One region of the Paenibacillus taichungensis genome, then DNA from elsewhere that is predicted to be linked to it. Evidence: predicted binding sites of a transcription regulator. Region 1 holds the regulator's gene; the other holds the start of a gene.
The links. The regulator NrdR, encoded in region 1, represses ribonucleotide reductase genes. The targets are predictions, from matches to a motif close to AACACNATATATNGTGTT.
Positions count from the first base shown of each region.

Region 2: the regulator NrdR is predicted to act here: its motif matches at 1,855-1,872, upstream of nrdI (class Ib ribonucleoside-diphosphate reductase assembly flavoprotein NrdI).

Region 1 is NZ_CP194720.1:3,939,849-3,943,015, forward strand. Features, by position in the region: gene ACR1R9_RS17495 (MFS transporter) at 1-1,161, shown strand, start outside; tRNA gene ACR1R9_RS17500 (tRNA-Lys) at 1,381-1,453, opposite strand; tRNA gene ACR1R9_RS17505 (tRNA-Ala) at 1,470-1,542, opposite strand; gene nrdR (transcriptional regulator NrdR) at 1,728-2,195, opposite strand; gene ACR1R9_RS17515 (alpha/beta-type small acid-soluble spore protein) at 2,311-2,532, shown strand; gene ACR1R9_RS17520 (lytic transglycosylase domain-containing protein) at 2,640-3,167, opposite strand, start outside.
Region 2 is NZ_CP194720.1:1,871,531-1,874,697, reverse strand. Features, by position in the region: gene ACR1R9_RS08710 (helix-turn-helix domain-containing protein) at 18-1,628, opposite strand; gene nrdI (class Ib ribonucleoside-diphosphate reductase assembly flavoprotein NrdI) at 1,913-2,272, shown strand; gene nrdE (class 1b ribonucleoside-diphosphate reductase subunit alpha) at 2,259-3,167, shown strand, end outside.

The DNA of each region.
Region 1 (3,167 bases):
ATTAGCTTTCTAGTTGGGACATCCGAATATATTATTGCAGGGATTTTGGATAAGGTGGCTGCAGATGTAGGTGTCTCCGTATCGGTCGCAGGTCAGCTGATTACCGTTTTTTCTCTGGCCTATGCCTTCGGCACACCGATCGTCATAGCCGTCACTGCACGTATGGAGAGACGTAAACTTCTCCTTTATGCGCTTGGTGTATTTGCAGTAGGCAACCTGATTGCCGTCGCGTTACCCGGCTTTACATTCTTGCTCGTATCGCGTATTGTTCTCGCGATTAGTACCGGCGTGTTTCTCGTTACCTCATTGACGGTTGCTGCCAAGCTCGCTGCACCTGGCAAACAAGGAAGTGCAATTGCAACTCTTATAATGGGTTTCAGTGCCTCCTTAATTATCGGAGTTCCACTTGGAAGAGTCGCCGCTTCGGTTTATGATTGGAAGCTCATTTTTGGCGTTATCGGTCTACTAGGTTTGTTTGCCATGTTCTTAATCCTTATTGCTATACCCCAATCCAATGGCGAGGCGCCTGTTCCGATTCGCAAACAGTTTGCACTGTTGAAGAAACCTGAAATTGCGATCGCGTTGGTTGTCGCCTTCATGTGGATTGGTGGATACTCGGTTGTTTACACCTATATTTCGCCCTACTTGCTGACCATAACCAAATTAAGCGAGCAAAGCGTAAGCATCGCACTCTTCTCTTTCGGTATCGCTAGCTTGTTTGGTTCTAAATTCGGCGGTTACAGCACCGATAGATGGGGAGCTCCCCGCACATTAGTCATCGGAATGCTGTTTAATACCATGGCTCTAGTTCTGCTCTCACTAGATGGGCAAACGCCGTTGATCGTATTCCCACTTCTGATGTTTTGGTCTTTCACCGTTTGGTCTTCGAGCCCAACCCAGCAGTTTTATTTATTGTCACTTGCTCCAGAGGCATCGGGCATTATGCTTAGTATGAATACCTCCGTTTTGCATCTTGGCATGGCCGCTGGTGCTGGTCTTGGCGGTGTTGTCGTCGAGCAGGCATCACTGAGCTACATCAGTTGGATCGGCGCAACGAGCGTCATTCTGGCTGCTGTAACTGCTGCTACCTTCTTCCGTATTTCCTACTTGCGCAAACGCCGCGAAGAAGTAAAATGCAGCCTAGTCGAGACTTGTGCGTAATTCAAATCTCCCCAAAAAACCAGGCTGCTAATTTACAGCACCCTGGTTTTTGTTTTTCTATTCAAGTCGGGTCAGGAATTTGTTTTTCTTCCCGTGGCGCAGCACGACAATTTCGTCATATAGTTAAGCATTTTGCCACTTAAAGACTCTGTAACTGTATAAAAGCAATCAAGTTGTCTCCTAATAAAAAAAGAACGGCATCTCTGCCGTTCTTTTTGATGGACTCTCAGGGACTCGAACCCTGGACCAATTGATTAAGAGTCAACTGCTCTACCAACTGAGCTAAGAGTCCATATGATGTTCTTGTATGGAGCCTAGGGGGATCGAACCCCTGACCTCATCGCTGCCAGCGATGCGCTCTCCCAGCTGAGCTAAGGCCCCAAATTATGAATATAACAAGTTGTCCAAATCTGCAATGCTCCGCAGGCGACTCCTATATCATATAAAATACAGCTTTTGCTGTCAACAACTTTTTCTTGAAGCTAAAGTGATTGGAGAAGAACAACCTTTTTACTGGAACACACAGATGGTAACCCCAGAATGCTCTTCCCCTTTTACCCGTTTCACTAATCCACGTTGTCATCTTTGGACAATAGGGATTTGAGTTCTTTCATAAACATATTGATGTCTTTGAATTGACGGTACACCGAAGCGAAGCGCACATAGGCTACTTCATCCACTGGAAATAGCTGTTCCATCAGTAGTTCGCCAATCTGACGGCTCTCTACTTCAGCATCGGCTGTATTTCGCAGAGACTTCTCTACCTCAGATACCATCATTTCAAGTGTCTCCACAGAGACCGGACGTTTCTCACAAGCCCGGATCAGGCCACGAAGAATCTTGTCCCGGCTAAATTCCTCACGACTGCCGTCCTTCTTGATGACGATCAGCGGTGTTTCTTCCACCATTTCAAAAGTTGTAAATCGACGGCTACATTGCTCACACTCACGACGACGACGAATCGATTTCGATTCATTGGCCGGCCTTGAATCAAGCACCTTTGTGCCCAGATAGGCGCAATAAGGACATTTCAAATCAGATCACTTCCCATGTTTTACTTTTTACCAGAAATTGCCTACATGCATTTAGTTATGAAAATCGTATTGCCGACACATAATACTTTTACCAACCGCGAGGAGGTGAACAGCAATGGCACAAAGCAATGGTAACTCCAACAACCTGGTGGTAACTAAAGCTTCCGCAGCTCTCGAACAACTGAAATATGAAGTTGCTCAAGAACTCGGAATCAGCATCCCACAAGACGGATACCAAGGTAACATGACTTCTTACGAGAACGGTTCGATCGGTGGATACATCACGAAGCGTCTGGTAACAATTGCAGAACAGCAATTGGCAGGTCAATACCAATAATATCTGCATCGTAATACGGTACACAGAGGAGCATGGAGCGGCCGGTGAACAACCGGCCTGCTCGGTGCTTCTACTTATTTTAGACCATGAATCCAGATTGTATTAACTTAGAACGTATTATAGATCTTTACATACTGATTATAATAATAAATGACGCGTTGTACATAGTGCCGGGTTTCACCAAACGGAATATCTTTGACCGTCTCGAATGAACCATCCCATACGCCATCCCTTAGCCATGAGTTCACTTTACCTGGACCTGCATTGTAAGCAGCAATCATAGCCGCTTCATTCCCGTCAAATTGATCTGACAGGTTGCGTAGATACCAGGTACCCAGCTGAATATTCCTTTCAGGCTCGTGCTTCAATTCTTCCAGTGAGGTGCCCGGAATTTTGGCCTGCTCCATAATCCAGTTAGCAGTGTCAGGCATTAGCTGCATTAACCCGATGGCACCTCTCTTGGATTCCTTGCTTGTCTTAAAATTGGTCTCCACCTTGATGATGGAAGCGATGAGAAACGGATCAACCTCATAACTCTGAGACTGGGCACGAATCTCTTCCTTATAATGAATCGGATAGAACCATGACATCCAATTGGTATTCAGGAACAGCACCAATACAAAAGACACAAACAT
Region 2 (3,167 bases), 2.1 Mb from region 1:
ATGTCTACTTTCGCCCATTACTGGGCACTAAATAGCAAGTTTACTTCCTGAAGCAGAAGTTCATGCCGATTGGCTGTATGTTCCAGGATCGGTTCGCTTAACCAATGGCCTCCCTGTGTTAGATATACGTGCCGGTTTCGTACGGCATGCAGCTGCTTCCAGCTTTCCGCATGTTGAAGCCTCTCCCACAACATCTGGGAATGATGGTCCTTCATAACACTAACGATGATGACGTCCGCATCGAATGCAGCAATCTGTTCGGCTTCCACATATCTGGTAAATTCGATCTGATCCACACCCGAAGCCGCGGCAATCTTCAAATCGTCATAAAATACGGTTCCTGCTCTTCTTCCCCAGATTTGAATGCCCCGTGGAGACACACTTAGTGCGATTAGCTTACCTTGTTGAAACGAATCAGGAATATGATGAAGAACCGTTTCCACCTTTTCCTCATATCGAAGAAGCCATCTTTCACTTTCATTCTCCCGATCCACAAAACAGGCCGTTCGCCGCAAATGTTGCCGCCAATCCTCTCCGTGCCAACTTAGAAACAACACCGGTGCGATGTGCCGCAGCTTCTCTTTCTCCTCTTCGGGGATCATCTCGTCCAATGCAACAATCCGGTCTGGCCTGGCCCGCATCAATGCTTTGAGGTTGAAATCATAGTCATGGCTGAGTGCTACCTTGACATCATAACGATATTTCCGACGGTAATCATCTGTCCAAAACTGATCAATGGGCGCTGCGAAGGGGATAATTTGCAGGGTCAGCAAATGCCCAATATTGGGCCAGCTGTACGCAGCTGTTTTACATTTCCTGTTTGCCATATATGTACGAGGCGGTAATCCGACCTGCTTTTTGAATTGGCTGCTGAAATAGTGTTGGTCCTTGAAACCTGCCAATAGAGCAATGTCCTTCAGTGGTTGTCCTTCTTCCATCAGACGTTTGGCCTCGTTGGTACGAATCTCTGCCAGATAGTCCATCGAACTCTGATCGAATTTCTCTTTGAATGATCTCATGAAATAATAGCGGCTCATGCCCGCTTCATCGGCCAGGTTCTCGACTGTGATTGTATCCTGATAGTGATGCAGCATGTATTCCCGTGCTCTCTCGAGTGCGTTCTCGTGTTGGTTCTGCTTCTTGAACAGCAGATGCAGCAGGTCCTGGAGACCCGCTTGGCTTGCGAAACGATCTGTTGAATCACCCGTATGCCAGTAATTGACGATTTTTTCGCAAAGTTGCTGCACCTGTGCATCTGGAACCGTGATTGACCCACCAAGCTCCGTTAACAAACACTCAGAGGACACCTTCTGTCCACCATATGGAATGATGCCGATATGAATCCGGTACACGATCTGCTCTCCATCCGTTAAGTAAACGGTCTCGACCCGTTGGCCTGGTAATACAAAATGTGCACTATTAGGTACGAAAGGATGCGGTATACCATCAATGACGATTTTGCCGTGACGATTTGCAGCAACAAGAATGACATGATCTGGTGTTTCTTCGTATACCAAGCGATAGGACTTGTCGACCGAATCCTTGAATACGTTCTTTAATCCATACCATGCGAGATCTGCTGCTGCCTGTCCTTCACCCTGTGGGTGATTTTGTTGTAATTGTGTCATCGTAGCGCATCCCTCTTTTCGAATCTTCTTCAAAATTCTAAATGATAACAATTCTCAATGTCAATCATAATTCTCGCATGCACCAAATATCGTGTATTCGAATATGGATATCTACTAAGCCACAAATTTTTTAAACCTAGTAATAGAGCCCATTCATCAGGTTTTTCACAAAATTGATACCAATATGCATTTGACAAAGCTATATATTGATATAAAATTAAGAAATAAATCTATATATAGTGTTTGTTTTTGATCACCTTTCATTTGTCAAGGAGGATATGATAGTGCTAATTGTGTATGATTCGATAACCGGGAATGTTAAGAGGTTTATTTCCAAGCTTCAACTGCCGGCTGTTCAGATTCAGAATCAAATGACGATTGATGAACCGTACGTACTTGTGACATATACAACAGGTTTTGGACAGATACCTGATAAGGTGTCTTCTTTTTTGCAAAAAAACTCTAAATACCTGATTGGCGTGGCCGCCAGCGGTAACCGTAACTGGGGTGAGCGTTTTGCCAAAAGTGCAGATTTGATCTCTGCATCTTATAACGTCCCGGTTATCAGTAAATTTGAATTATCAGGTTCCAAGAAAGACGTGGAGTATTTTGAACAGGAGGTGAGCCGCATTGCGACATATTGAATTAAATAACATGCTGCTAAAGCGTGACTCTGATGGCTTCTTCCAGTTACATAAGGATAAAGAGGCTGTAGAGGAGTTTATGAAAGAAATCAAAAATAAAAGCATGGCGTTTGCCAACATTAATGATCAAGTCAAATTCATGATTGATCATGATTATTACGAAGATTTCTATGCTTCCTATACAGCTGACCAAGTTAGAACCGTATTTGAAATTACGCGTGGCTATGAATATAACTTTCCTTCCTATATGGCAGCGTCCAAGTTCTATACTGATTATGCATTGAGAACCTATGACCGTAAAACATACCTTGAGCAATATTCTGATCGGGTAGCAGCCGTAGCTCTTCATCTGGGTCGAGGACGCTTTGATACGGCTTGTTTGCTGTCTCGTTCTATGATGGAGCAGCGCCTTCAGCCCGCAACCCCTACTTTTCTAAATGCAGGAAAAAGTCGGCGCGGAGAACTGGTTTCTTGCTTCCTGCTTGAAATGGACGATTCACTGAACTCCATAAACTATGTACTAAACACTTGTATGCAGTTATCCAAAATCGGTGGTGGAGTGGCTGTCAACCTGTCGAAGTTACGTGCTCGTGGTGAAGTCATTAAAGGTGTTGAAGGTGCTGCAAAAGGCATTACTCCTGTTCTCAAGCTGATGGAAGACGGCTTCTCCTACGCCGATCAGATGGGTCAACGTAAAGGTTCTGGTGCAGCATACTATAATATTTTCGGTTGGGACGTTATGGAACTGCTGGATAGCAAAAAGATTAATGCGGATGAGAAAATCCGGCTGAAAACTCTCTCTATCGGACTTATTGTCCCTAATCGTTTCTATAAGCTGGCTCAAGATAATGAACCCCTGTACCTTTTCGCACCTTATAGTGTCTATAAGGCGTAT